Linked DNA regions of Rhodopseudomonas palustris. The protein of the gene in region 1 interacts with the protein of each later gene in a pairwise test. Links are inferred from orthologs where the notes say so. Each region holds a gene or a part of one and is shown in the gene's direction. Other genes may lie near its edges.

Region 1 (14,852 bases):
GGCGGCACCGCGCAGGTGATCATGGAGCAGAGCTACGACCTCACCGAGCCGACGGTGGATTCGCAGCTGATCAATCTGTCCAAATCAGGCGCCGACGTGTTCTTCAACGTCTCGACCGGCAAGGCGGCGTCGCAGTCGATCCGCAAGGTCGCCGAGCTCGGCTGGAAGCCACTGCACCTGCTGTTTTCGAGTTCGACCGGACGCTCGATCCTGAGCGCCGCGGGCCTCGCCAACGCGACCGGCATCGTCGCCGTGCGCTACGCCAAGGAGGTCGGCGGACCGCTGTGGGCGAACGACCCGGACGTGCTGGCGTTCGAGGATCTGCGCAAGACATATCTGCCCAACGTCGATCCCGGCAACACCATCGCCTTTGCCGGCTACGGCCAGGCCGTGACGATGGCGGAAGTGCTGCGCCGCTGCGGCGACGACCTCCGCCGCGCGAATGTGTTGAAGCAGGCGATCGGGCTCGCGGGCTTCCGGCCGCCGTATTTTCTCGAAGGCATCAGTCACAGCTTTTCGGCGGACGACTACACGCCGATGAAGACGCTGTTCATCTCGCAATTCAACGGCAAGGACTGGGACGTCTCCGACAAGCCGGTCGCCGAGTAACGGGCCGTCGCGTTCACGCGCGAGCACCGCGCTGCATTGGACGAACCTTGGAGCCTATCAGGAAATGCAATTCTGAAAATCAGGCACTTTCGTTTCCACGCGTCATGGCCGGCCTTGTGCCGGACATCCACGCCTTCTGACGGAAATGCAGGAAAGGCGTGGATGGCCGGGACAAGCCCGGCCATGACGAAGTTTGTGAGCAAACTAAGCGATATGCGAAATGGCTGCGAACTCGATTCAGATTTCAGTTAGGCATGGAAGGAGACGGCGATGAGCGCTGCGGCGATTGCGATGACCGAATTCCCGACGGCATCGGCCGGCATCCTGCCCGGCGACGGTCCGTTCTGGGAACGGCTGCCGCCGCGCGATGCGCGCGCGATGCGGCTGCCGGACGGCCTCTTGCTGCAGGATCAGGAGGATGTCCGCACTGCCTTCCGCGACAAGCGCCTCGTCAATCTCGCATTGGCGATGCTGCGATCCGACCCGACGGTCGATCCGGCCTTCATCGAGCGCCGCACCAAGCAGTTGCTCAGCATGGAGGGGCCCGATCATCTGCGGCTGCGCCAATTGACCATGACGGCGATGTCGCCCCGCGCCGTCGAAGGCTATCGCATGCGGATGCGCACGATCATGGAAAATCTCGTCACCCCGGTGCTGCAGCAGGGCCGATGCGAAGCGGTCGAGTCGCTGTTGCGGCCGTATCCGATCCCGGTGGTCTGTGCGCTGATGGGCATCCCCGATCAGGATATCGATTTCTTCTCGCGGGTCTCCGCCGACTGGGTCGCGTTCATGCATCTGGGCACGGGCGCCGCGGCCGTGTCCTATGCGGCGCATCTCGACATGGACGCTTATCTTCTTCCGGTGATCGAAAGACGCGAGACGCGGCTCGGCGACGATATGCTCAGCCATCTGCTGCGCGCCGAAGAGGACGGCGACCGGCTGTCGCGACACGAAATCGTCAACATGATCGGCGGCTTCCTCGCCGCCGGCACCGACACGACGCGCTATGTGCTGGGCAGCGGGCTGTATCTGTTCGCGCAAAACCCCGACCAGTGGCAGAAGCTGCGCGAGCGCCCGGAGCTGGTCGGCCGCGCGGTCGACGAGGTGCTGCGTTGTGCGCCGGCGGGGGGCTTCATTTCGCGCTACGCGTCGACGGATGTCGACATCAACGGTCTCGCCATCCCGAAGGGAACGTCGCTCGCTCTGTCGCTGCTGGCGCTGAACTACGATCCGAACATCTTCGAAGAGCCACAGCGCTTCGACATCGAACGCCCAATGGTGCGGGCGCCGCATCTGACCTTCGGCTTCGGTCCGCACACCTGCCTCGGCCTGCATCTGGCGAAGGCCGAACTCGAGGAGGCGCTGCTGGTGCTGTCGCGCGCCTTCGTCACGCTCGAACTCGACGGGCCCTGCGAATGGCGGCCGCCGCACGGCCTACAGGGCCCGACCTCGCTGCCGATCGCGTTTACGGCTGCGGCCAATGTCGCCGGGGCGCGTGAAGTCGCCTGAGAGGGAAATTCGTCCTTGCGAGGAGCACCCGGGCGCTTCGCGACGTCCGAGTACAGGCTCCGCGACGAAGCAATCCAGCGGCTCAGTGCCCGGCGCCTCTGGATTGTTTCGCTTCGCTCGCAATGACGTGGATTGGACGCTTCCGCCGTCATTCCGGGATGCGCGCTGTTGCGCGCAGGCCCGGAATCCATAGTCCCTGGACTGGCGGTGGCGCACGGCGTGGGGCTGTCCTGCTTGAGTAACAACTCCCAGGGATTATGGATTCCGGGTTCGCGCTGCGCGCGCCCCGGAATGACGTTGAGAGGTGGTGCTTTCGCGAATAATCACAGCACCCGATACGCCCCCGGTATCTTCCGCAGCCCCGCGGTCGTCGCCCAGCTCAGCAGCAGCCCCAGCGTGAACACGATCGCGGCCTTGGCGATCGCCGGGAGGTCGACGTTGAACAGCGCGTATTGCAGCCACAGCATCCAGGCGTAGTGCACCAGGAAGATGCCGTAGGCGTCGTGCTGCAGCGGGTCGAGGATGCTCCAGCCGGCGCGCTTGAAGCGCAGGAAGTAGGCCAGGATCGCGAAGATCACGGTGACGCTGAAGGCCGTGAAGGCGAGGCCGTAGCCGGCCTCGTACCACGCCGGCAGATCCGGCGGATTGTCGAGAATGCCGCGCTTGATGCCGATGAAGCCCCACATCGCCGCATAGGGAACGAGCGCGAGCAGCGCCCAGATATGCCATTGCTGCGCCAGTCTGCCGCCGGCGCTGAGCACGCCGCGCTCCGGATGACATGCGCCGATTCCGGCGCCGATGAAGAAATACGCGGCATAGAGCAGCACGCGGCTGGCCTGCACCGAGAACGGCCCGAATTCGAACCACTGGTTCGGTCCGAAATACACTCGCGCCGGTACGTAGAGCACGGCGGTGATCGCGAACACTGCGACGATGTAGAGCCCCGGCCGCGCGAAGCCGAGCGCGGCGAGACGATTGAGCGGATCGAGCGTCCGCCGCGAAATTCGGTAGGCGGTGCCGCCGACCACGCTGAAGATCAGCAGCACCCACAGAAACCACAGCGGCCCGCTCGGCCACGGCCCGACCGTGATCATGTTCCACCAGAATTCGGTGAAGCGCGTGTCGGGGTTCTGCTGCAGCGCCAGCGCGTAGTAGGCGATCGGAATCACCGTGACGGCGGCGATCGCGAAAGGAATCCCGAGCCGGATCAGCCGGTCGCGCGCGAACGTCCCCATCTTCGGCCGGTGGTCGAGGCTCGGCCACAGGAACAGCCCCGACAGCATGAAGAACATCGCCATGAAGAAGCTGTCGGTGGCGAGCACGACGCAGTCGAATCCGATCCAGGACTTTTCGTCGGTGTGGCCGAAATGGGTGTAGGGGATCACCGAATGGTGAATCAGCACCAGGATGGTGAGGAAGGTCCGCGCACGATCCAGCGACAGGTCGCGCACATGCGCCGTACTCGCGGCTGCGGGCGCGGCGAGGGCACCGGCCGTCGGATAGGTTGTCGTCACATCGTCTCTCCGTCGATCCGCGGCGGGACAATGTCCGCGAAATGCCGGTCCGGCAAGTTTGAAGACTTACGAGGGGAAAGGCCCGCTTGTTACGCCGGTAATTCCTCGATCTTGACCTTGTCCGGATAGAACGCGAGGTAGCCGGCGATCTCCACCATCGCCGGAAACGGCGCCTCGTAGCTCCAGATCGCATTCGCCAGGGTCCGGCCGCCGGCTTCGATGCTGAAATAGCTGGCGTCGCCCTTGTAGGGGCAATGGGTGCTGCGGTCGGTCGCGGCGAGCAGCGTCATCTCGGCGTCGGCGCGCGGAATATAGTGCACCGGCGGATAGTTCGATTCCTGCAGGGTCAGCGCGCGCGTGGTGTCGGCGATCACCGTGTCGCCGGCGGTGACGCGCACCCGCTTCGGATTCGGCGTGATCGTGATCGGATGGTCGGGGCCGGGGATCTTCATGGATGGTCCTCGCGATAGGCGGTCGGCCGCGGCCCTGGAACAGCCGCGGGAGCCGAGCGGCGCTGGGCTAGATGTGCCCAGACTGCGGGCTTTGAAAGGGGCGCGCGGCAATATAGTATTGCACAAATCGACGACGGTCTGCGGCCGCGACCGGCCGGACCGGATCAAATTCTGGAGGACACGGAATGCCGATGGATGCCCGCGACATCGAGGCCATGATCAAGGCCGCGATTCCCGACGCGGAGGTGACGATTCGCGACCTCGCCGGCGACGGCGACCATTACGCGGCGACGGTGGTGTCCGAATCGTTCCGCGGTAAGTCGCGGGTGCAGCAACACCAGATCGTCTACGCCTCGCTGCAGGGGCAGATGGGCGGCGTCCTGCACGCGCTCGCGCTGCAGACCGGGGTGCCGGAAGCCTGACGGTGCGGCGAGGCGCCGCGCGGTGACGACGGAGGCATCGAACGCCGCCAATCTGCTCCGCGTGCGAAGACCGCACGAACACAGCCGCGTCACCTATGTCGAATTGTTCTTCGACCTGGTGTTCGTGTTCGCCGTCACCCAGGTGTCGCATTTCCTGCTGGGGCATTTCACGCCGGTCGGCGCGCTGCAGGCGCTGATCCTGATGTCGGCGATCTGGTGGGTGTGGGTCTACACTTCCTGGATCACCAACTGGCTCGATCCCGAACTCACCCGCGTCCGATTGATGCTGTTCGCGCTGATGAGCGCCGGGTTGCTGCTGTCGACCTCGATCCCGCGCGCCTTCGAGAGCCGCGGCCTCGCTTTCGCGCTGGCCTTCGTGGCGATGCAGGTCGGACGCAGTGCTTTCGCCTTTCTCTCGACGCCGAAAGCCGAGCCGCTACGGATCAATTTCTTCCGGATCACGAGCTGGCTGTGCGTCAGCGGGCTGTTCTGGATCGCTGGCGGCCTGCTCGACGGATATGCGCGGATCGCGCTGTGGATGATCGCGCTGGCGATCGAATATGCCGGGCCCGTGGCGGGCTTCTACGTGCCGTGGATCGGCGCCTCGACGACGCGGGACTGGAGCGTCGAGGGCGGCCACATGGCCGAGCGTTGCGCGCTGTTCATAATCATCGCGCTCGGCGAATCGATCGTGGTGACGGGCGCCACCTTCGCCGGCCTCGAATGGACCGCGACGACCTTCACCGCCTTCGCCTCGACGCTGATCGGGGCGATCGCGATGTGGTGGATCTATTTCCACATCGGCGTGCATCTCGGCGCGGACCGGATCTCGCACTCGAACGATCCCGGCCGGCTGGCGCGGCTGGCCTACACCTACATCCATCTGCCGATCGTCGCCGGCATCGTCGTCACCGCGGTCAGCGACGAGCAGGTGCTGGCGCATCCCAGCGGCCACGCCGACATCAAGGTGACGATCACCACGGTCGGCGGCCCAATGCTGTTCCTGATCGGGGTGCTGCTGTTCAAGCGCGCGGTGCGCGGCCATCTGCAGCCGTCGCACATGGCCGGCATCGCCGCGCTACTGGCGCTGATCCCGTTCGCGCCGCTGGTCCCGCCGCTGGCGCTGTCGATGGCGACCACCGCCATCCTGCTCGCGGTCGGCTATTGGGAAGCCGTCTCGCTCGGCGCCGCCGCGCGCTCGCCGGTGGAATAGGCCATCGTGCAGCCCTCCTGCGCGGGCCTTCAGCCTTAACCGAAGCTTTACGACGGCGCGGCACCGTTCGGGCTGGACCGGGGGCGACGAATTTGTCGAAGTGGCGGGAGGAAAAGGCGAAGGCTAACGCGCAGGCGCTTGCGCGGCTGACCAAGCGTTTGCCGCTCGCCTTTCCGCAGGCCGTGCTGGTGCGCGCGAAAAGCTGCGCCTACGCGCCGGCAACTCTGCGCGTCGCGATCGACGGCTATTGGCGCGCGCATCCGCTGCGCGCCGATAGGCTGGCGCGGACTCTTGCGGCTCGCAGCGGTGCGCCCGAGGGATGGCGATGGCAGGTCGGTGATCCGGAGGCCGGGCTGCCGGCGACGTTCCGCACGCCGCCTGCGCCGTATCGCGAAACGGCGTTCGCGAAGGGACCGGGCTTCTGCTGCGTCTGCGGCCAGCCGGTCTATCGCTTCGGCTGGCACGCCGATCTGTGGAACGCCGGCGCGAACAGGAATGCGACGTGGCACAGCGCCTGCGTCACGGCGTGGCAATTCTGGAACGCGCCGAGCGGCCAGACCAAGCTCCTGCGCCGGCTGCAGGGCCGGCGCTGCCGCGAAACCAACCGGCGGCTGCTGAAGACCGCCGAGGTCGATCACCGCGTGCCGCTGTTTCAGGTCTGGCGCCAGCACCGCGATGCGCCATGGCCGGCGCTGCTCGGCTATTGGGGACTACCGAACCTTCAGGTGATCAACCGCGAGGTCCACGTCGAGAAATGCGCGGTGGAAGCGAAGGGCCGACGCGTGGTGCGGGTCGTGGCGGCCGAGCTCGAGACGACGAGCTAACGTCTTCGTGAGATACCCGTCGCGCCCGTTGGCCGATGATAGTCACAAACTATCAACGTCGTCATGGCCGGGCTTGTCCCGGCCATCCACGTCTTGGTGCTGCAGGTGCCGTAATATGTGATGCCCGGCACAAGGCCGGGCATCACGGAGTCAAGGGTTGGCGGTTGATTGAAAGGCTGAAATCAGCCCTCCGCCTCCAGCGCGTGCACCGAGAACAATCCGTCCGCGTCGGTCCAGCTTTGCTTCAGCGTCCAACCCGAGTCCTGCGCCAGCGCGCGGAAACGCGCGAGGCTGTATTTGTAGCTGTTCTCGGTGTGGATGGTTTCGCCGGCGCGGAACGCGATCGGCTCGCCGAGAATGCGCACGGTCTGGTCGCGCAGGCTGACCAGATGCATCTCGATCCGGTGCAGATCGCGGTTGTAGATCGCGCGATGCGCGAACGCCGGCAGTTCGACGTCGCCGTCGAGCTCGCGGTTGATCCGCTCCAGCACGTTGAGATTGAACTTCGCGGTGACGCCGGCGGCATCGTCATAGGCCGGCACCAAGAGCCGCTCGTCCTTCTCCAGATCGACGCCGATGATCAGCCGCGCCCCGTCGCCGAGAATGTCGCGGGCGCTGTTCAGAAAGTGCGCGGCGTCCTGCGGTTCGAAATTGCCGAGCGTCGAGCCCGGGAAGAAACCGACCTTGGGCAGATCGCGCACCGCCTCGGGCAGCGCGAACGGCTCGGTGAAGTCGGCCGCGACCGGATACACCGCGAGGTCGGGGAAGTCGCGGCGCAGCTCCGCGGCCTGCGCGGTGATGAAGTCGCCGGAAATATCGACCGGCACGTAGGCGGCGACCTCGTGGGCCGCGAGCAGCAGGCGGATCTTGGTGGTGGCGCCGGCACCGAATTCGACGATCGCGGCGTTCGGCGGAATCAGCGCGGCGATCTCGCCGGCGCGGTCGCGCAGGATGCCGAGCTCGGTGCGGGTCGGGTAGTATTCCGGCAGCTTGGTGATTTCGACGAACAGCTCGGAGCCGGCGTCGTCGTAGAAGTATTTCGGCGACAGCGATTTCTGCGGCTGCGACAGGCCGTCCAGCACGTCGGCCGCGAAAGTCTGCGTCTGCGGATCGAGCTGGTGCGCTCGCGCGTGCACGGCGACGTGCATATTCATGGGCGGTCTCCCGGATGCGCGCGCGGCGCAGTTATTTGGATAGTCAGACGTCGTAGTCGGCGAGCCGGAGTCCGGTGAACTGCCAGCGGTGGTACGGATAGAAGAAGTTGCGATAAGTGATACGGCTGTGACCGGCCGGCGTTACGCAGGACGAGCCGCGCAGCACCAGTTGATTGACCATGAACTTGCCGTTGTATTCGCCGAGCGCGCCTTCGATGGCGCGATAGCCCGGGTAGGGCGCGTAGGCGCTGCGGGTCCACTGCCAGACCAGCCCGAAGGCGTCGTTGAGCTGGCCGGCGCGGGCCGCGACTTCCCATTCCATCTCGGTCGGCAGATGCTTGCCGGCCCAGCGCGCATAGGCGTCGGCCTCGTAATAGCTGATGTGGCAGACCGGCGCGTCGGGATCGATCGGCTGCAGGCCGCCGAGCGTCATGATGGTCCACTCGCCGTCGATCTGGCGCCAGTGGCCCGGCGCTTCCCAGCCCTCGCGTTCGGCCGCGGCGAAGCCGTCCATCAGCCACAGCGTCGCGCTGCGATAGCCGCCGTCGGCCATGAACTGCAGCCATTCGCCATTGGTGACGAGATGGCGCGACAGCTTCACCGGCCCGACCAGCGCGCGATGGACCGGCTTCTCGTTGTCGAAATGGAAGCTGTCGCCGGCGTGGCCGATCGCATGGATGCCTTCGGGCAGATCGACCCAGCCGTCGCCGCTGCGGTCGGCGGCGGAGAGCTTCCAGGCCGGATCGTACGCCGGCGGAATCGGATTCTGCGCGAAGGCGTGCAGAATGTCTGTCAGCAGCAATTCCTGATGCTGCTGTTCGTGGTTCAGCCCGACCTCGACCAGCGGCGCCAGCGTCGCCGCGTCGGCCTCGGCGAACAGCGCCAGCATCGCTTCGTCGACAGCGCGCCGATAGGCGGTGACGTCGTCGGCGCCCGGCCTCGTCAGCAGCCCGCGCGCCGCCCGGGTGTGCCGCGGGCCGGCGGAGACGTAATAGGAATTGAACAGATAAGCGTAGTCGGGGTGGAAGACCTGGTAGCCGGGCTTGTGTGGTCCGAGCAGGAACTGCTCGAAAAACCATGTCGTATGCGCGCGGTGCCATTTCGCCGGGCTGGCGTCCGGCATCGACTGCACCACCTGATCTTCAGGGCCGAGCGGAGCCGCGCGGCGCTCGGTCTCGTCGCGGACGGCGCGGTAGGCCTCGGCGAGGCCGCCGGCCGGAGCGGGGGCCGTCAAGTCGGAAGAAGGGGAAGAAACGACCACAGAAGCTGCGGCAGAGGACATGTTCGGCACGAGCGACTCCGGTTTGAAGCAAAACGCCGCTGTCCGGCAGCGGTTCCATGCTCCCGGACATAGGCGTTCGTTTCATGGATGTAAGGCCGCGACCGTACAATCCGCGCCGCGGCGCCGGCGCGGCAGCCGGGCGAAATGCCGCGCCAAAGAACGCCGATTCTTGAGCCAAATCAGAACCTCAGCCGGCATGTCGGGCATTTTACTTGGGCTGCAACGCGTTTTCGGGATACATATATCCCCACTCGACCCGGCCGCTGGTGGTCAGCCGGCCGCGCCGCAAAAGGATCCGTCATGAGCATCGAGCAATTCATCGACAATGAAGTGAAGGCCAACGACGTCGTGCTGTTCATGAAGGGCACGCCGCAGTTTCCGCAGTGCGGCTTCTCGGGTCAGGTGGTGCAGATCCTCGATCACATCGGCGTCGCCTATAAGGGCCACAACGTGCTGGAATCGGCCGAGCTGCGCGACGGCATCAAGCAGTTCTCGAACTGGCCGACGATTCCGCAGCTCTACGTGAAGGGCGAGTTCGTCGGCGGTTGCGATATCATCCGCGAGATGTTCCAGGCCGGCGAACTGCAGAAGCTGTTCACCGACAAGGGCATCAAGGCCGCCGCCTGAGCACCTTCGCACGCCGGATCGGCGCGGCGACCCTGGAGGTCGTCGTCGCCGACATCACCACGCTTTCGCTCGATGCGATCGTCAACGCCGCCAATGGCTCGCTGCTCGGCGGCGGCGGAGTGGACGGCGCGATTCACCGCGCAGCGGGGCCGCAATTGCTGGCCGCATGCCGCAAGCTCGACGGCTGTTCCACCGGCGATGCCAAGATCACGCGCGGCTACGACCTTCCCGCACGGCATGTGATCCATGCCGTCGGCCCGATCTGGCGCGATGGCGATTCCGGCGAGGACGAAGCGCTCGCCTCCTGCTATCGCCGCGCGCTCGAGCTGTGCCAGCAACACGGCCTCGCCTCGGTTGCGTTTTCGGCGATCTCCACCGGCATTTACGGCTTTCCCCCTGAGCGCGCCGCGCCGATCGCGGTCGCCGCCTGCATCGACGCGCTGCCCGGCGCGCCGTCGGTGACCAAGGTGCTGTTCTGCTGCTTCTCCGCGCCGAGCGCCGCCTTGCACCGCGCGGCGCTGACTGGGGCCCTTGATTAGCTGCGCGCGAACGTTACCATCCGTCCCGGTAGCAACCGGGAGGAACCGATGATCTTGCATCGTGCCGCGCGAACGCTGTTTGCTGGAGCGCTGGTCGCGTTCGCCGCCGGACAGGCGTCGGGCCCGGCGGCCGCGGAAGGAACCTTCGACCCGCCGCCCGGCGCGCAATTCTCGCAGGCCAAGCTCGCGCACATCGACGCGTTCTTCGACAAGATCATCGCCGAGGGCAAGATCCCCGGCGCGGTGGTGTATATCGAGCAGCGCGGCAAGCCGGTGTATCAGAAGTATTTTGGCGTGCACGACGTCGCGACGAAAGCGCCGATGACCGACGACACCATCTTCCGGCTGGCCTCGCTGACCAAGCCGTTCACCGCCTTCGCGGTGATGATGCTGGTCGACGACGGCAAGCTGAAGCTCGACGACCCGGTGTCGAAGTACATTCCGGCCTTCGCCGAGACCAAGGTCGGCGTCGAGAAGACGCGCGACAACGGCGAGAAGTATCTCGATTTCGAGACGCTGAAGCGGCCGATCAAAATCAGCGACCTGCTGCTGCACACGTCGGGCATCACCTACGGCTTCTACGGCGACAATCTGGTGCGCAAGGCGATCGCCGCCGCCAAGATCTACGACGGCGACCCCAGCAACGCCGAATTCGCCGACCGCATCGCCAAAGTGCCGCTGCAGGAGCAGCCCGGCACGCTGTGGGACTACGGCAATTCCTACGAGGTGCTCGGCCGCGTCATCGAAGTGGCGTCGGGCAAGCCGTTCTACGAGTATCAGAAAGAGAAGCTGTTCGATCCGCTCGGGATGAAGGACACGCGTTACTATCTGGCGGAGGACGGGCAGAAAGCGCGGATGGCGCAGCCGATGCCCAACGACGCCGATTTCCGCGTCGGCCGCCCGAGCCGGCCGGACATCGTCAAGAAATGGGAATCCGGCGGTGGCGGTCTGACCTCGACGCCGAACGACGTGATCCGGTTCGTGCGGATGCTGCTGCACAAGGGCGAACTCGACGGCAAGCGCTATCTCAGCGAAGCGGCCTTCAAGGAGATGACCACCGATCATATCGGTCCGAATTCCGGCATCGCGCGCGATCACTTCTATTTCCCCGGCGACGGCTTCGGTTACGGCTACGGCCTTGCCGTCCGCACCGACCCCGGCAACGCCAAGCCGCCGCCGCCCGGCTCCATTGGCGAACTGAAATGGGACGGCGCCTCGGGCTGTTATTTCGTGGTCGACCCGAAGCAGGAGATGTTCTTCGTGCTGATGGAGCAGACCCCGTCGCAGCGCCAGCCGGTCCAGCGCGAACTCAAGAAGCTGGTTTACGAGGCGCTGGTCGACTGAGCGCGCCTTCGGCGGCTGATCGAGCCTCGCTGCGGTCCACGCAGCGACGTCGAGAGTGCACTGCACGCGCCACGGCAGTTTGCGTTTCGGCCGATCGCGATGAACCGAATGTCCGGTTGGGAATTGACCCTGCGACAATTTGGGCCCACCGTCCCGGCCCCAATGGAAAGGATTCTCATGAGCTACACCCAACCCGGTCGCAAGAGCCTGGTGTCGCGCGTTCTCGCGGCAGCGATTCTCACCAGCATTTATTGCTTCAGCCTGGTCGGCGCCACGGCGCTGATCACGGGTGCATCCACGACGGAGGCATCCGCGCAGCGCGGCGATCGTGGCGATCGCGGTCGGGGCCGTGGTCGCGGTCGCGGTTATGACCGTGGCCGTGGTCGCGGGCGTGGCGATCGTGGTCGCGTTCGCGGCGGCGGCCGTCCGGGCGCCTGTGTCGTCAACGCTGCCGGCGTTCGCATCTGCCTGTGACGTTGCTCACACGCCGCTCTCGGGGCGCGTGTGAAAAACGAAGTATCAACGCGCGCCGCTCACCGAGCGGCGCGCGTTGCGTTTTAGGCCCCGCGCAGAATCTCCCGCACCAGCGCGACCGTCTCGTCGATCATCGCGCGGCCGACATCGAGATGCGTGCAGGCGCGGATCCGGCCGTCCATCATCGCCAGCAGCACGCCGCGCTGCCGCAGCTTGGCCACCATCGCGTTGCCGGCCACACCGGCGCCGTCGGGGCGGAAAAACACCAGATTGGTCTGCGGCTCCTGCACCTCGACGCCGGCGATCTGCGCCAGCGCCGCGGCCAGCGCCCGCGCATTGGCGTGATCCTCCGCCAGGCGCTCGACGTGATGATCGAGTGCGTAGCTGCAGGCGGCCGCGATGATTCCGGACTGCCGCATCGAGCCGCCGAGCCGCTGCTTCCAGCGCCACACTTCGTCGATGAAGGCGCGTGAGCCGGCGAGCGAAGCGCCGACCGGCGCGCCGAGGCCCTTGCTGAAATCGATCCACACCGAGTCCCAGCCGGCGGTCATGTCCTTCGCCGCGATGCCGGTTGCGACCACCGCGTTCATCAGCCGCGCGCCGTCCATATGGGTGGCGAGGCCGGCCGCCTTGCCAGCCGCGGCGACGGCGTCGAGCGTGGCCTGGGGCCAGATCGTGCCGCCGCCGATATTGGCGGTCTGCTCGACGCTGACCATGGTCTGCGGCGGCTCGTAGCGCGAGCGCGGATGCAATGCCGCGCGGAACGCGGCCAGCGAGAACTGCCCGCCGTCGCCGTCGAGCGGCGTGATCTGGAAGCCGCCGAGCGCCGCATGGGCGCCGCCCTCACGCGACAGGATATGCGCGGTGCGATGCGCGACGATCTCGTCGCCGGGCCGGCAGGTCGCCAGCGTTGCGGTGACGTTGCACATCGTGCCGGACGGCAGGAACACCGCGGCTTCCTTGCCGAGCAGGGCGGCGACGCGCTCGTTCAGCGCATTGACGGTCGGGTCGTCGCCGGTCTGTTCGTCGCCGACCGCGGCGCGCGCCATCGCCTCCCGCATCGCCGGCGTCGGCCGGGTCTGGGTGTCGGACAGCAGATTGATGTGCACCGGAGGTGCCTGCGGATCGGGGCGGGGAGGGATGTAGGACATGGCTGGAGGCTAACACGGCGGCGGCGAAGCGGGGAATGGCCGGGATCTCGCAGATGATAATCGATCACGTGCCCCGGACGCTGCACAGCGCGCCGCGCTCACCTCTCCCCGCGCGCGGCCGGGCTACAGCAGGAACTCGACGGTTTCACCGGAGCTCTCTTCACCCTCCCCTGGAGGGGGAGGGTCGGCGGGTAGCGCGCGTAGCGCGGTGCCCGTCGGGGTGGGGTGAGCCGCGGGCACGGCGGATGAACTCTTCGCCACCCCACCCCGCTCGCTGCGCGAGCGACCCTCCCCCTCCAGGGGAGGGTGATCCTCGCAGCGGCCGCGAACAAGAATCCGCCAAACAAAAAGGCCCCGGCGAACCGGGGCCTCGATGCATCGGACTGAGCAGCAATCAGTACGAAGAAAGCAGTCTCGCGCAGCGATCAGCGCGAATAGAATTCGACGATCAGATGCGGCTCCATCTGAACCGCGAAGGGCACGTCGGACAAAGCCGGGATGCGCCCGAACTTGGCGGTCATCTTGCCGTGGTCGACCTCGATGTAGTCCGGCACGTCGCGCTCGGCGAGCTGGCTGGCTTCGAGCACGAAGGCGAGCTGCTTCGAGGCTTCCTTGACCTCGATCAGGTCGCCGACCCGAACCTTGTAGCTCGAGATGTTGACGCGCTTGCCGTTGACCTTGACGTGGCCGTGATTGATGAACTGGCGCGCCGCGAACATCGTCGAGACGAATTTGGCGCGGTACACCACGGTGTCGAGCCGGCGCTCCAAGAGGCCGATCAGGTTCTCGCCCGAATCGCCCTTGAGGCGGGTCGCCTCGACATAGATCGAATGGAACTGGCGCTCGGAAATATTGGCGTAATAGCCCTTGAGCTTCTGCTTGGCGCGGAGCTGCACGCCGAAGTCGGAGAGCTTGCCCTTGCGGCGCTGGCCGTGCTGGCCGGGGCCGTATTCGCGGCGGTTGACCGGGCTCTTCGGGCGGCCCCAGATGTTCTGGCCCATCCGGCGGTCGATTTTATACTTGGCTTCACTGCGCTTTGTCATCGCGTCCTCGGTTGATCATGGATGAGGAGACGCGCCCTCCTGTGCGGCCGGAAAATTCCCGCCGCCGACAGGCCCGGCCCCAAAGCTCGAGAGGGGTGGACCACGGGTCGCGAAACACAACGCGGGCCGAAAGGCCCGCGCTGTTGGCCGCTTTCTAGGGAGAAACCGGGGGGATGTCAATTCGGCCGGGGGCTGGAAAGGCCGCCTTCGGCGCCTATCCCCGCACCACCCGGACCGGCGGCTTGGCCGCCTGGGTGCCGTGCATCGCCTGCAATTCGCCGGCGATGGCGGTGTTCAGCACCTGTTCGAGCCGGGTCATGAACCGGGCGATCGGGGCGGCGTCGATCAGGCGGTGGTCGAATCGGATCACCATGTCGAGGCCGCCGTCGTCGTCGAGCCGGCCGAAGCTCAGCATGTAGGGGCCGGGGCTGATCGGGTAGAGGTCGCCGGCGGCGATCGCCGACACCGAGGACAGCCCGAAGCTGCCGAAATAATTGGCCCGCTGCCGGGCCAGCGACAGCCCGCCCCACCAGATGAACCGCCGCAGCGGCAACGGCAGCGCGCAGATCCGCATCAGCTTGCGGAACATCGGCACCTGGTCGACCGGCGCGGATTGCGCCTCGCGGATCAGGCCATCGACGCAGGCCAGCGACAATTCGTCGGGCGCGACCAGTTTTTGCGCCAGAACGCTGTCC
Region 2 (14,731 bases), 1.5 Mb from region 1 along the record:
GCCGGCGAATTCGAGCTGCGACAGCCGCGGCCGGGTGACGATGCTGGCGCCCGGCAGCAGCCGCTCGATGATCGGCCGCATCGTCGCGGCGCCGAGCAGCAGCGTCTCGTCGCGGCCGCGCCGGCGCAGCAGGCGGTCGGTGAAGACGTGGCCGCGCTCCAGATCGGCGGCGATCTGGACCTCGTCCACCGCGAGAAACGAGACGTCGAGATCGCGCGGCATCGCCTCGACGGTCGACACCCAGAACCGCGCCTTCGGCGGCTTGATCTTCTCCTCGCCGGTCACCAGCGCCACCGCGTCCGGCCCGACCCGATCGACGATCTTGTTATAGACCTCCCGCGCCAGCAGCCGCAGCGGCAGACCGATCAGCCCGGACGGATGCGCCACCATCCGTTCGATCGCCAGATGGGTCTTGCCGGTGTTGGTCGGGCCGAGCACCGCGGTGACGCCAGCGCCGGGTGCGCGATCATTGGTAAACGGCGCATTGGTAAACGGCGCGGAGAACGAGTGAGGCATATCGACTGGATTTCTGCGTCGCCGCGGTCAGATGTGTGTCACGTTGCGACGCCGCGGCGCACGCTGGTTAAGGTGTGGAACGAGTCCGGAACGAAACGCGGCCGAATCGGCAGACTCGCCGAGTCCCACAACGTTCGGTCGCAACATCTCGCGTTAGGCTGGACCTCCGCCACAAGATCAGGGGCAATCCGGAAGATCAACATACCGATCGACGGTCATGATCCCCGCTGCCATGCGTTCCGTGATTCCGCAGTGAGTCAACAGGATTCGACTCGGGAGTCGCTCGACCGCGCCACAGCCGCCGGAGGCACTATTGCGTCCGCGAGGCGGATTTGGGCGGAGTCGCCGTGGTGACGAACTGGGTCGCCTGCAGCACCGCATTGCCGAGCGGGGTCGGAATCTTCAGGCGGAACGGCACCAGCACCCGCGTCCCCGCGATCGGCGCCAGCCAGACTTCCATGTTGCGCTGCTCGGTCAGGTATTTGATCGCAGCGCGATCCGGGATGTAGCCGGACACCGGGGTGAAGTAGATTCCACAAACCAGCACGGCGCCCTGATAGCCTTTTTCGGCCTTCACCATTTCGGTGCGCTTGTACTCCAGCCGCAGATCGTAGCGCATCCGGCCGTCGAAGATCGGCGTCGAGATCCGGCACGAATCGGGAGCCATCAGATCGCCGGTGCCGGGCACGCGGAGAAACGATCCGGTCATCGGATCGACCACGCCGCGGCGATGCGCGTCGGTGACCGGGATGCGGTCGGCATCCGGCGGCTGCTCCGGCTCGATCGAGGAGTCCTTGACGTTGCCGTTCGCCAGCGTGATCCGGATGGTCTCGATCTTCTTGGCGCTGGTCGTGGTCGCCTTGTAATTCATCGGCGCGAACTGGCCGTTGACGATGCGCCCCTGCGCCTCTCCGCTGCCGCTGCCGCGCGAAAACGCCTGCAGCACGCCCGACGTCGCGCCGTTGGCGGCGGCGGCGTAACCGTCGTCGGTGATCTCGATGACCCAGGCGCCCTTGCCGACCTCGATGCCGGCGAGCGTGGCCTCGTACCGGGCGTCGAGTTTGCCCTGGGCCGCGGCGGGGCTCGACTCCGCCAGCCCGATCGCCAAAAGGCCCGCCAGCAGACTTGCCGGCAGCCGGGGCCGCAGCAGGGGAGCGATGGCGGTCCGACGAGTTGCGAAGCTGACGGGAATGTTCACCAAGGGGGTCCTGCCTGCGGGCGCGCCATTCAACCGATCTTGAAACCAACCGATCTTGAAACCGAGCTCGCAACCGATCCTGTCGAAAACCGCGAACCGATCCGAACCAACCGTTTCGGAACCGAATGAGTCGTTTATATGGTTGTAGATCGTTGCCGGGACATGGCAAATCAAGGCTCGGCGCCGGGCTCGAGAGTTCCATTCGCGCGCCAAAATCGACCGCAGAGGCGGCGCCAGCTTGACGCTGGACGCGCGTCCGCCTATACGTCCGCGGTTCCTGAAATGGACGTCGATAGACCCCCCGCGCCTGCCCGTGGGCTGGCGGGGATGACAGAGGATTTCCGCCATGTCCCGGCGCTGCGAACTGACCGCCAAGGGTGTCCAGACCGGCCACAAGGTCAGCCACTCGAATATCAAGACCAAGCGGCGCTTTCTGCCCAATCTGGTCAACGTCACCTTCCTGTCCGACGCGCTCGGCCGCCCGGTGCGGCTGCGGGTGTCGACCAACGCGCTGAAGAGCGTCGATCATCGCGGCGGCCTCGATGCCTACCTGCTCAAGGCCAGCATCGCCGAGCTGTCGCCGAAAGCGGCCGAGCTGAAGCGCGCGATCGCCAAGAAGAAACAGGGCGAGCCGGCTGCAGCCGCGAGCTGATCGGCCGCTGTTTTAGCATTCCGAAATGTCCGGACGGCCGGGTTCGAAAGACCCGGCTGTTTTCGCATGCGTGGATGTCGTCGCGCCGGTGGCCGGAGCCGGCGGCCGGCCGCACGCTGCCGACGGACGCTCGATGCCTCCTCTCGGGTCCGGTTTCGCCCTGGATTGTCCGTGGGTCCATCCTTAGACGAATCTCGTAGTTTACCGAGGTGACGTATCGGCCGGACACACGCACAAGCTGTCAAGCTGTCGACCAGCCAACCTGTCGGACCGTATATACCGTACATCATGTCCCCGAGGCCGCGCCCGATCTGGTTTGACGGCGGCGGCGATGACCCCCCGCATCGCAGAGGTCGCGATGAAGCTCTCGACCCGCCTGACGCTGGCGATGGTGGCGCTGGTCCTGGTGACCACGGCGGTACTCGGCTTCCTGAACTACCGCAGCATCGTCGAAATGGTCATGCCGCGCGCATTGCTGCAGTTGCAGACGCGCTCGCAGCTCCATGCGCTGCTGATGGATGCGTATCTGCGCGGCACGCGCGCGGACGCGGTCAGTGCGCAGGCCTCCGCCGCCCTCCGCGACTTGCTCGCCAATCGCGGCCGCACCAGCGACGGCTCCGGCGAGGCGCCACCGGACTGGCGCCGACGAATCGAGGATCGCTTCGCGGCAGAACTGGTCGGAAAGCCGAATTGCGACATCCTGCGCATCCTCGGGACCGATGACGGCGGCCGCGAGCTGGTGCGGGTCGACCGCCTGGGCCCGAACGGCACGATCCGCGCGACGCCGGCGTCGCAGCTGACACGCCGCGGCGACCGCGACTATTTCAAGGAAGGCATGGCGCTGCCGCCGCGCGAGTTAGCGATCTCCCGAATCGAACTGAACAAGACGGCGACGGGGCTGGAAATCCCCTACGTTCCTACCGTGCGCACGATGGCGCCGATCGACGCGGCCGACGGCACGCGGCTCGGCGTGCTGGTGATCAACACCAATCTGACCGCGCTGTTCGAGCGGGTCCGGAACAGCGTCACCAACGGCAACCTGATCTACATCGTCAACGACGCCGGCGATTATCTGCTGCATCCCGACCGATCGCGCGAATTCGGATTCGATCTCGGCAAGCCCAGCCGCGTGCAGGACGATTTCCCGGCGTTCGCGGCATTGCTCGACGGCCAGGATACGACCCCGCGCGTGGTCGAGGATCGCACCGGGCAGCGTTTCGGTGCCGGCTGGGGCTGGGTACGTCTCGCCGACGGTCCGAAGATCGGCGTGATCGAGATGCGGCCGCATCAATCTCTGACCTCGGTGCAAACGGCGGTCCGCAATTCGACGCTGGCAGGCGGCGCGGTCGCCGTGCTGGCGGCGATGCTGATGGCGTTTCCACTGGCGAAGTCGCTGACCCGACCGCTGGTCCGGATCACCCGCTCGGTTCAGGCTTTCGCGCGCGGCGAGAAGTTCGAACTCGCGCCCGGCGGGGGTCAGGAAATCAAGCTGCTGGCCGAAGCCTTCGAGCAGATGACCAACGAAGCCGAGCGCAAGGCGATCGCCTTTGCGGAGGAGGCGGAAGAACGCAGCCGCCTCGCCGGGGTCCTGCAGAACACCATCGACAACATGGTCGACCCGGTGCTGGTCGCGGACGCGCGCGGCATGGTGATGCTCACCAACCCCGCCGCGCGTCAGATGTTCGGGACGCTGTCCGGCGTCGGGCTGCTCAATACGACCCGCACGTTCGAACGCTACTTTCCCGACGGCAAGCCGCTGCCGCCGGACCAGTCCCCGCTGTTGCGGGCCTATCGCGGCGAGACCATCGTCGATTTCGAGTTCGTCGTGCAGCCGAGCAAATCGAGCCGCCGATCCTACCTGATCGCGAACGGCCGGCCCTTGCGCAGCGAGACCGGCGACATCCAGGGCGCGGTGATGGTGTATCACGACATCACCCAGACCAAGAAGGCCGAGGAGGCGCTGCGCCGCAGCGAGCAGATGGCGCGGGCGATCGTCGACACCGCGCTCGACGCCTTCGTGCAGATCGACGCGCTCGCGACGATCACCGAGTGGAGCCCGCACGCCGAGGAGATGTTCGGCTGGCCGCGCACCGAGGCGATCGGCAGCAACGTCTTCGAACTGATCATTCCGCCCGACCAGTTCGACCAGCGGACCGAGGAGTTCCGGCGGTTCGCGTCGACGCTCGGCCGCGACAGCTCCGGCTTCCGCGTCGAGATCGAAGCGATCCGCAAGGACGGCACGCCGATCCCGATCGAGGTCGCGATGACCGCTTTGTATCGCGACGGCAGCTTCGTCATCAACGCATTCCTGCGCGACCTGACCTCGAAGATCGCCTTCGAGGAGCAGCTCCGCCAGTCGCAGAAGATGGAGTCGATCGGGCAACTCACCGGCGGCATCGCGCACGACTTCAACAACATGCTGACGGTGATCACCGGCACCATCGACATCATCAGCGACGGCGTCGCCGACCAGCCGCATCTGGCCAACATCGCCAAGCTGATCAGCGAGGCGGCCGATCGCGGCGCGGAGCTGACGCGGCTCCTGCTCGCCTTCGCCCGCAAGCAACCGCTGCGGCCGGACGACACCGACGTCAACGCGCTGGTCGCCGGGCTGCAGAGCCTGCTTCGGCCGACGCTCGGCGAACAGATCGAAGTGGAGACCGCGCTCGCGAGCAACGTCTGGCCGATCTACGTCGATCGCGGCCAACTCGAATCCGCGCTGGTCAATCTCGCGGTCAACGCCCGGGATGCGATGACGAACGGCGGCAAGCTGACGCTGGAGACCTGCAACATCGTCGTCGACCAGGAGTTCGCCAAGCGGCTGGGCAATGTCGAGATCGGCTCCTACGTGATGATCGCCATCACCGATTCGGGCTGCGGCATTCCCGAGGCGATCCGCAGCAAGGTGTTCGATCCGTTCTTCACCACCAAGGACGTCGGAAAAGGCACCGGGCTCGGGCTGAGCATGGTGTACGGCTTCATCAAACAATCCGGCGGCCACATCACGCTGTACAGCGAGGAAGGCCTCGGCACCACGTTCCGGCTGTATCTGCCGCGCGCCACCGCCGACGTCGAACGCGAGGCGCCGGCGATCGCGGAGCAGGGCGCGATCGGCGGCACCGAAACCATCCTGGTCGTCGAGGACGACGCCATGGTGCGCAGCTATGTCAACGCCCAGCTCAAGAGTCTCGGCTACACCACCCTGTCGGTCGGCAACGCCACGGCGGCGCTGTCGATCGGCGACAGCGGCACGCGATTCGACCTGCTGTTCACCGACGTGGTGATGCCGGGCCCCTACAACGGCGTGCAGTTGGCGGCGGAGATGGCCCGGCGGCGGCCCGGGCTGAAAGTGCTGTTCACCTCCGGCTATTCGGAGAACGCGCTGATCCACAACGACCGGATCGATTCCGACATCCTGCTGCTGTCGAAGCCGTATCGGCGGACCGATCTCGCGCGCATGATCCGCCTCGCGCTGAGTTCGACCGGCGAATCCGACTCCGGCGGCAAGGCGGCCGCGGAAACCGGCACGGCCTCCGGTGACGCGGTTCGGGCGACGAACTGACCGGGGCGGCGAATCCTCAATCGTCCACGAGGACGAACTGCAGCAGCAGCGTCCGCTGCAGCATCGAGAAATTGTCGTCCGACACCATCGTCAGCACGGTGTCGCCGGCGGCGTCGAGATGGACGTCGATGCCCTCCATGTTGTCGATCTCGTGGCCGAGATCGGCGTTGAACAGCACCGGGCCGTCGACGATCGCGCCCGGCGTCAGCGCCGACAGCTCGATTCTCCGAATCCGGATGTGCCCGCCCTGAATCCAGGAGAATTTGCGCTCGAGGATCAGCAATTGGCCGGACGGCAGCAGCGCCGCGTCGCTGACGTCGAAATCATCGCTGCGGCGGACCGCGAATTGTCCCGGCGCCCTGCCCCCGATCAGGAAGCCGACGATGTTACGATCGGCATCGAGGCCGCGCTCGGAGATCGCGATCAGCGTGCCGGCGAGCGGCAGGCCCTTCGGCACCGCCACAAGCGACTCGATTCCCTTGTTGTTCGGCAGTTTGCGCAAGCCCGGCGGCACCGCGATCGGCTGGCCCAAAGCGCGGACGCCGTCGCGGCCGAAATCGAATTTCAGGATCTGATTGACGCGCTCGTAGCCGACAAAAGCGGTGCCGCCGTCGAAAGCGAGCGCTTCGCTGTCGTACCATTTGCGCTTCGTCAGCGGCTGGCCGTCGGACCCGAGCAGCGGCGCAGCCTCGACGTCGGCGACGCCGGTCATCTCCGCACCGTTGTACGCGATGCGCCCCGTGAACCAGAGGCCGCGATCGCTGATCGCCACGAAGCGCTCGCCCTTCGGATCCAGCCGCAGCGCCGACAGGCCGCCGAAACCGCGAAACGGCGAGGTCAGCATCAGTCCGCTGCGAAACTGCAGCGCGCCGAACCGTCGATGGGCGCGGTCGCGCAGGTCGAACGAATCGATCGGCCGCGCCCGCACCGCGATGCGTTCGGGGGCGGGGATGGAAAAGGCATCGAGCTCGGCCTTGGTCGACTGCGCCAAAGCGGGATGCGCGGAGAAGACCTGCACAGACGCCAAACCGCCGAGTGCGAGACTGCCTGCGATAAAGCTGCGGCGCGTCGTCTCCCCTCCCCCTTGCGGGGAGGGAGCCTGCCCCGGACTTGATCCGGGGTCGGGGGTAGGGGCCGACAAGGATAGCGTCTCGCTTGGGGCACCCCCCACCCCGACCCTCCCCCGCAAGGGGGGAGGGAGCGCGCGATCCCCAGGGGGAGCGCCGTGCTCCACCAACTCGGCAGATGGAGCGTTCAGCCGTGTCATCACGCTTCGCGCGCGGTCACGAATGCAGCCGGCGACGGCGTCCCGGTGCGGGCGCGTCCGCGGTTTCGCTGAACAGTTCGGCGAGCTTCTCGGTGATCGCGCCGCCGAGCTCTTCGGCGTCGACGATCGTCACCGCGCGGCGATAATAGCGCGTCACGTCGTGGCCGATGCCGATCGCGATCAGTTCGACCGGGGAGCGGGTCTCGATTTCCTCGATGATGTGGCGCAGATGCCGTTCCAGATAGTTGCCGGGATTGACCGACAGCGTGGAGTCGTCGACCGGCGCGCCGTCCGAAATCATCATCAGGATCTTGCGCTGTTCGGAGCGGCCGAGCAGCCGCTTGTGCGCCCAGTCCAGCGCCTCGCCATCGATGTTCTCCTTCAGCAGCCCCTCGCGCATCATCAGCCCGAGATTCTTGCGGGCCCGACGCCACGGCGCGTCGGCGGATTTGTAGATGATGTGGCGCAGATCGTTGAGCCGGCCCGGCGACGCCGGCTTGCCGGCGGCGAGCCACGCCTCGCGCGACTGCCCGCCCTTCCAGGCCCGCGTGGTGAAGCCGAGAATCTCGACCTTGACGCCGCAGCGCTCCAGCGTGCGCGCCAGAATATCCGCGCAGGTCGCCGCCACGGTGATCGGGCGGCCGCGCATCGAGCCGGAATTGTCGAGCAGCAGCGTCACCACGGTGTCGCGGAACGTGGCTTCCTTCTCGCTCATGAACGACAAGGGATGGAACGGGTCGGTAACCACGCGCGACAGCCGGGCCGGATCGAGGATGCCTTCCTCGAGGTCGAAATCCCAGGCGCGGTTCTGCTGCGCCATCAGGCGGCGCTGCAGCCGGTTGGCGAGCCGCGCGACGATGCCCTGCAGATGCGCCAGCTGCTTGTCGAGATAGCTGCGCAGCCGCTCCAGCTCGTCGTGGTCGCAAAGGTCCTCGGCGGCGACGACCTCGTCGAATTTCGGCGCGAAGGCGTGATATTCCGGCCCGCGCGGCTCGTTGGCGCCGCGATTGTTCGGCCGTGTCGCCTCGCCCGGCGTGTCGTCCTCGCCGGTTTCGGAATCGTCGAACGCATCGGAGGCCGAGGCCTGCGCGCTTTCCATCGCGCTGTCGCTGACGTCGTCGCTGGTGGCCTCCGCCTGATCGGCGCTCATCTCCTGGGCGGCTTCGCTCTCCGGCGTGCCCTCGGCGCCGGACTGATCGTTCTCGCCTTCCTGCTTGTCGTCCTGGTTCTCTTCCTCGTCCGAATCGGCATCGCGATCGTCGCCGAGTTCGAGCGCGTCGAGCAGATCGTGGATGGCGTCGCCGAACTTCGCCTGATTCTCGGCGAAGCGCTCGAGCTCGTCGAGCCGCGGCCCGATCTTGTCTTCCAGCACCGGGCGCCACAGATCGACCAGCTTCTTCGCCGCCGCCGGCGGCGCCAGCCCGGTCAGCCGCTCGCGCACCAGCATCGCCAGCGCGTCCGACAGCGGCGCGTCGGCGCGGTCGGTGATCTCGTCGAACTTGCCGCGATGGAAATGATCGTCGAGCATCGCGGTGAGGTTCTTGGCGACCCCCGCCATCCGCCGCGCGCCGAGCGCCTCGACGCGCGCCTGCTCAACGGCCTCGAACACGCCGCGCGCTTGCGGATTGCCGGGCATCAGCTTGCGATGCACTTTCGGATCGTGGCAGGCGAGCTTGAGCGCAATCGAATCCGCATGGCCGCGCACGATCGCGGCGTCGCGCTTGCTCATCTTGCGCGCCGGCTCCGGCAGCCGCGCCTTGCCGGGCGACAGCCCGGGGCGCTCGGCGGCGAAGCTGACCTCCAGCTCCGGCGCCTTGGCGATCGCCCGCAGACACGACGTCACCGCCCGCTTGAACGGCTCGGTCGGCGCTTCCTTGGATCCGGTGCGGAATTTGGTGTTGGATGTGGTCATGGGCGTTCGCTGGAGGACGGTGAATTGACGGCATCGAACTCGACCGGCCGGTTTCTGATCAGATACCAGTCGTAAGGACATTCAGGCGCGAACGTCGATTCGGGAAGATCAGTGTCGCGCATCACGTCGTAGGTCGCATATAGATAAGCATCGACGAGCGCTTCGGGAACGTTGTTCGCAAGACTTGGATTGCGGTCGAGAATCGCCGTGACCTGATCGCGATGCGCATCGATCGACAACACCATGCTGGGGGATCGTCGGTCCGGCTGAAGATCCCATTTCAGCAGATTGTAGATCAGTGCGCGCATCGCATTTTCCAGCTTGTCGTATTGCCGCCGGGCGACGCTGCGGATCTCTTCGGCGATGTTCTCGGCGTCGATCTCCGACAGCCGTCCGGCTTTCAAAAGCGCAACTTGATCCTCGATCCAGCCGTAATAGTCCGCCTCGTAGGAACGGGACGCTGCCGCAAGATCGGATTCTGCTTTCTCGCTTGTCTTCATTCGCCGCGTTCGCGCTCTCGACGAGAGGCCTCGTCGTCCCACAACACAGGCCGCATCGTGATGTCCTCCCAGCTGTAGGGACACGCGGCCGCAAAGGCCTCTTCGTCCATCAACGTCTCGCGCGCTGCTCCGCGCCTTGCGAAGCGGTAGGCATCCTTTGTCGCCTGCGGAATACGAGGCTTCAGGCTAGGGTTGTCACGTAGCACGTAGTCGATCCGATCGCGGTGCTCCCGGATCGTCGTCGCCCAGCTTCGCGAGCGGCGTTGGGGCTGATGATCCCATTTCAAGAGGTGAACGAGAACGATTCGAATGGCGCTGACCAGCTTCTCGAATTCGCTGCGTCCCAACTCGGCCAACTCCCGCGTGATATGCGAGGCATCGATCGAGCCGACCTCGTTCGCCCTCAACAGCACGACTTGATCCTCGACCCAGCCGTAGAGATCCTTTTCATAGCGTGCAGGCTCGGACGCAGTCGTGGTCGCGTCGCCTTCGGAACGGGATTTCGGGTTGGCCTTCATCGCTACCTTCTCTTCCCCGCCGCTGGCGGGGGAGTGGGTGAAGAAGACGCCTCACCCGGCCCGCTCCGCTCGCTGACCTCTCCCCGCCGGGCGGGGAGAGAAGAAGTCATCAGCTCATCGCCACATTCACCGAGCTTTCCGGCAGCTCGGCGTTGAAGCAACGCTGGTAGAACTCCGCCACCAGCGGGCGCTCCAGCTCGTCGCATTTGTTGAGGAAGGTGACGCGGAACGCGAAGCCGATGTCGCCGAAGATCTCGGCGTTCTCCGACCAGGTGATCACCGTGCGCGGGCTCATCACGGTCGACAGATCGCCATTGGCGAAGGCGTTGCGGGTGAGGTCGGCGAGCCGGACCATCTTGTTGACGATGTCGCGCCCCTCGGGGTTGCGATAGTGCTTGGCCTTGGCGAGCACGATCTCGACTTCCTCGTCGTGCGGCAGGTAGTTCAGCGTGGTGACGATCGACCAGCGGTCCATCTGGCCCTGATTGATCTGCTGCGTGCCGTGATACAGGCCCGAAGTGTCGCCGAGCCCGATGGTGTTGGCGGTCGCGAACAGCCGGAACGCCGGATGCGGCTTGATCACCTTGTTCTGGTCGAGCAGCGTCAGCCGGCCGGAGACTTCCAGCACGCGCTGGATGACGAACATCACGTCGGGGCGGCCGGCGTCGTATTCGTCGAACACCAATGCCACGTTGTGCTGCAACGCCCAGGGCAGGATGCCGTCGCGGAATTCGGTGACCTGCTTGCCGTCGCGGACCACGATCGAGTCCTTGCCGACCAGATCGATCCGGCTGATGTGGCTGTCGAGATTGACGCGGACGCAGGGCCAGTTCAGCCGGGCCGCGACCTGCTCGATATGGGTCGATTTGCCGGTGCCGTGGAAGCCCGTCACCATCACGCGGCGGTTCCGGGCGAAGCCGGCCAGAATTGCGAGTGTGGTGGCGCGGTCGAAGCGGTAGTCGCTGTCGACGTCGGGCACATGCGGATCGGCCTCGGAAAATGCGGGCACTTCGAGGTCGCTGTCGATGCCGAAGACCTGGCGGACCGACACCTTCATGTCGGGCAGGCCGGTGATCTCCTGGGCTTTGGTCGTGGCGGCGGTCATCAATCCTCCGTGGTCCCGGACGCGCCCGAAACCCGATCTATGTGGTGGATGCGGTTGAGTGCGGATTTAAACCTAGCAGACCGCCGCGATCGGCAGAAGCCCGCCGTATGATCAAAGTTCCGTCGATGTTTCATTGAGATAGGCACCGAACCCGGTTTTTGGAAGGCTGCCTTGCGAAACCGCAGGCCGTTCGGGTCGGCTTCGCCGGCGCGCGCCGCGCAACTCTTCCTGAGCCGCATTGGCGTAGACTGCCGCCACCGACACCCTCCCGCGCCTGCGAGGCCCTGCGTGAACGCCTTTCTCGATACCCTGATCGCCTTCGCCTCCGCCCATCGCGAACTGGCCTATCTGACGCTGTTCACGGCCGCGCTGCTCGAAGCGGTGCCGGTGCTGGGAACCGTAGTGCCGGGCTCGACCATCATCCTGGCGCTGAGCGCGCTGATTCCCGGCGGGCAACTCGATCTGATCGGCGTGCTCGCGGCGGCGGCGGCCGGGGCCGCGCTGGGCGACGGCGCCGCCTACTGGATCGGGCACCGCCAGCAACGGCGGATCCTGTCGGCGTGGCCGATGGCGCGCTATCCCGAACTGGTGGCGCGGGCCGAGGCGTTCTTCGTCGGATACGGCGGCTGGGCGGTGCTGTTCGCCCGGTTCGTGCCGCCGATCCGCGCCTTCGTCCCGATCACGGCCGGCGCGCTGCAGATGCAGCCGGCGCGGTTCTTCGCGATCAACATCCCGGCGATCCTGCTGTGGGCCCCGGCGCATGTGCTGCCCGGCGTGATCGCCGCGACCGCGCTGGAACAGGCGCACGGCCGATGGCACCACTGGCTGCCGGTGGTCGCGGGCGTGGCCGGCGTGGTCATTTTCGCAGGCTGGCTGCTGTGGCGGCGACGGCGGAGCGGCGTGAACCCGACGTAAGGCGCGCGGCATAGCCTCTCGAGGCCAGCGCCAGGCACAACCTCATGGTGAGGAGCGCCGCGCAGCGGCGCGTCTCGAACCATGTGCCACGCATCTCATCCTTCGAGACGCCCGGCTCCGCTCTGCGGGCAAGCATGGCTTCTCAGGATGAGGGTCGGGGAATGTTGTTGCGGGCGTTATAGGGCGGCAGAGTCGGTGCTCAGGTCCGCACCACCGTCTTCAAGTAATTATACGCCTTGATGATCTCGATCAGGCGATCCTCGGTCGAGCGGTCGCCGCCATTGGCGTCGGGATGATGCTGCTTGACCAGCGCCTTGTACTTCGCCTTGACGACCTCGAGCGTCGCGTCGCTGTCGAGCCCCATCACCTGCAGCGCCTTGCGCTCGGCGTTGAACACCTTGCGCGGTTCCGACTTGGTCTGCTCGGCGGACGGATCGGGCCCGCGCCGCCAGCGGCTGCGGCCGTTGAACTCGTTGATCACATTGAAGGGATCGGCGGCGCCCTCGAGATCCTCGGGGTTCCTGGTGCGGCTCTTGGCGCCGTTCTGGCCCATCTTCCAGGTCGGGCGATGCCCGGTCAGCGCGTCCTTCTGATAGCGCGCCACCGCGTCGGCATTCATGCCCTCGAAGAAATTGTAGCCCTGATTGTATTCGCGGACGTGATTGAGGCAGAAGTGCCAGTAATCCTTCTCCAGCCCGCGGCCCTTCGGGGCCCGATGCGCGCCGCGATTGGCGCAGCCCGGCGCGTCGCACATGATCACCTGTTCGCGCGCAGCCTCCTTCGCCGCCGCGGCCTTGGTCGGCTTGACGCGGATCTTGTCGAAGAATTTGGACGAGTCGATTGCCATGGGTGACTTTGACTACGCCTCGGCCCGAGCTTCAAGTCTTGACATTATCAGCAAGCCCCAGGTTGATGGTGAGAGCGGACGAAGCACGAGTGATCGGTCGGGCCATGGGCGTCAAGGACAGTCTCACACAGAAGTTGCGCGAAGCTTTCACCCCGGAAAGCCTCGAGGTGATCGACGAATCCAACCTTCATGAGGGGCACGCCGGCCATTCCGGCCGCAGCGAGTCGCATTTTCGGGTGAATATCGTGTCGGGCGCATTCGCCGGCAAGAGCCGGATCGACCGCCACCGCATGGTCAACGAGCTGCTGGCGGCGGAACTCGCTGGCGGCGTCCACGCGCTGGCGCTCAAGGCCAAGGCGCCGGGCGAAGCGTAAGCGGCGCCACGCGCCGGGGCTCAAGCCGCGGGACCGCTGATGCGCGCGATCTTGCCCTTCTTCTTGTCGGCGAGTTCGGCTTCCGTCTCGCGCAGGACCGGGACGATGCGGAGCGCGGTGATGCGATTGCGCTCGCGGCGCAGCACGCGGAAGCGGAAGCCGTGGAAGGTGAAACTCTGGCCGCGCTCCGGGATCGAGCGCGCCTCGTGGATCACCAGGCCGGCGATCGTGGTGGCTTCCTCGTCCGGCAGATTCCAGTCCATCGCACGGTTGAGATCGCGGATCGGCACCGAGCCGTCGACCACCACAGAGCCGTCCGGCTGGGTGCGGACGCCGGCGACCACGACGTCGTGCTCGTCGGAGATGTCGCCGACGATCTCCTCGAGGATGTCCTCGAGCGTCACCATGCCTTCGACTTCGCCGTATTCGTCGACCACCAGCGCGAAGTGAGTCTTGCGCGAGCGGAACGCCTTGAGCTGTTCCGACACCAGCCGCATCTCCGGCACGAACCACGGCGGCAGCGCGATCTTGTCGACCACGATCTTGCTGGCGTCGCCATCGGCGGCGCGCATCGCCCGCAGCAGATCCTTGGCGTGCAGCACGCCGATGATGTTCTCCGGCTTCTCGCGCCACAGCGGGATTCGCGTGTACTCGGTGGCCAGCACCTCGCGCACCAGTTCCTCCGGCGGCAGGTCGGCGTTCACCATCACCATCTCGGTGCGATGGACCATGACGTCGGAGACCTGCAGCTCGCTGAGATCGAGCAGGCCGCCGAACATGTCGCGATCGTGCTTGGCGACGCCGCCTTCGTGATGGATCAGTTCGACCGCGCCGCGCAGCCGCTCGGTCGCCGACAGCAGCGAAGGATGCGCGCCGGCCTTGATCCCGAGCAGCCGGATCAGCACGCGGACCAGCGCCTCGATCACCGTCAGCAGCGGGCCGAGCAACAGCACCATCAGCCGCATCGGCTTGGCGACCGACAGCGCGAAGCGGTCCGGCGCGTTGATGGCGACGGTTTTCGGCAGCACCTCGGCGAAGATCACCACCAGCGCCGTCATCACCGCGGTGGCGTAGAGCACGCCGAACTCGCCGAACCACGCCGTGAACAGGCCGGTCGCCAGCGCCGAGGCGCCGATGTTGAAGATGTTGTTGCCGAGCAGCAGCGCGCCGATCATCCGCTCGCGCGTCGCCAGCAGCCGGCCGACGATGCCGGCGTTGCGATTGCCCTGCTTCGCCATCCGCATCATGTTGGCGCGGGAGGCCGCGGTCAGCGCGGTCTCGCTGGCGGAGAAGAACGCCGAGCCGAACAGGCAGGCGATCACCACGCCGAACGCGAACCAGTCCATCATGTCGCGCTCGCTCACG

What was found.
Region 2: the proteins of grxD (region 1) and SR870_RS17670 interact in binary tests that used the Escherichia coli proteins (3 or more experiments, as listed by UniProt). The link is inferred for Rhodopseudomonas palustris from one-to-one orthologs.

What each region holds. Positions count from the first base shown.
Region 1 is NZ_CP140155.1:2,422,204-2,437,055, reverse strand. Bases 7,951-10,942 are described here. They hold grxD (Grx4 family monothiol glutaredoxin), read left to right. Parts: upstream 7,951-9,279; coding sequence 9,280-9,606; downstream 9,607-10,942. Other genes in these bases: SR870_RS10985 (serine hydrolase domain-containing protein), read left to right, coding at 10,194-10,942; SR870_RS10990 (O-acetyl-ADP-ribose deacetylase), read left to right, coding at 9,603-10,145; egtB (ergothioneine biosynthesis protein EgtB), read right to left, coding at 7,951-8,979. Also shown: SR870_RS11040 (ABC transporter substrate-binding protein), read left to right, coding at 1-609; SR870_RS11035 (cytochrome P450), read left to right, coding at 880-2,118; SR870_RS11030 (acyltransferase), read right to left, coding at 2,442-3,632; SR870_RS11025 (DUF427 domain-containing protein), read right to left, coding at 3,722-4,084; SR870_RS11020 (BolA family transcriptional regulator), read left to right, coding at 4,270-4,506; SR870_RS11015 (low temperature requirement protein A), read left to right, coding at 4,529-5,719; SR870_RS11010 (hypothetical protein), read left to right, coding at 5,812-6,543; egtD (L-histidine N(alpha)-methyltransferase), read right to left, coding at 6,726-7,697; more of egtB, read right to left, coding at 7,741-7,950; more of SR870_RS10985, read left to right, coding at 10,943-11,489; SR870_RS10980 (hypothetical protein), read left to right, coding at 11,667-11,963; SR870_RS10975 (threonine aldolase family protein), read right to left, coding at 12,047-13,114; rpsD (30S ribosomal protein S4), read right to left, coding at 13,540-14,157; SR870_RS10965 (acyltransferase), read right to left, coding at 14,372-14,852. UniProt on the Escherichia coli protein: Monothiol glutaredoxin involved in the biogenesis of iron-sulfur clusters.
Region 2 is NZ_CP140155.1:3,910,640-3,925,370, forward strand. The notes cover bases 11,861-14,731. They hold SR870_RS17670 (BolA family protein), read left to right. Parts: upstream 11,861-13,096; coding sequence 13,097-13,366; downstream 13,367-14,731. Other genes in these bases: SR870_RS17660 (DedA family protein), read left to right, coding at 11,861-12,145; SR870_RS17665 (J domain-containing protein), read right to left, coding at 12,345-12,992; SR870_RS17675 (HlyC/CorC family transporter), read right to left, coding at 13,387-14,712; aroB (3-dehydroquinate synthase), read right to left, coding at 14,727-14,731. Also shown: SR870_RS17615 (helicase-related protein), read right to left, coding at 1-516; SR870_RS17620 (DUF3108 domain-containing protein), read right to left, coding at 827-1,714; rpmB (50S ribosomal protein L28), read left to right, coding at 2,061-2,366; SR870_RS17630 (PAS domain S-box protein), read left to right, coding at 2,698-5,928; SR870_RS17635 (esterase-like activity of phytase family protein), read right to left, coding at 5,945-7,195; cobaltochelatase subunit CobT, read right to left, coding at 7,212-9,107; SR870_RS17645 (DUF29 domain-containing protein), read right to left, coding at 9,104-9,607; SR870_RS17650 (DUF29 domain-containing protein), read right to left, coding at 9,604-10,125; cobaltochelatase subunit CobS, read right to left, coding at 10,235-11,230; more of SR870_RS17660, read left to right, coding at 11,519-11,860. UniProt on the Escherichia coli protein: Transcriptional regulator that plays an important role in general stress response. Has many effects on cell morphology, cell growth and cell division. Acts by regulating the transcription of many genes, including dacA (PBP-5), dacC (PBP-6), ampC and mreB.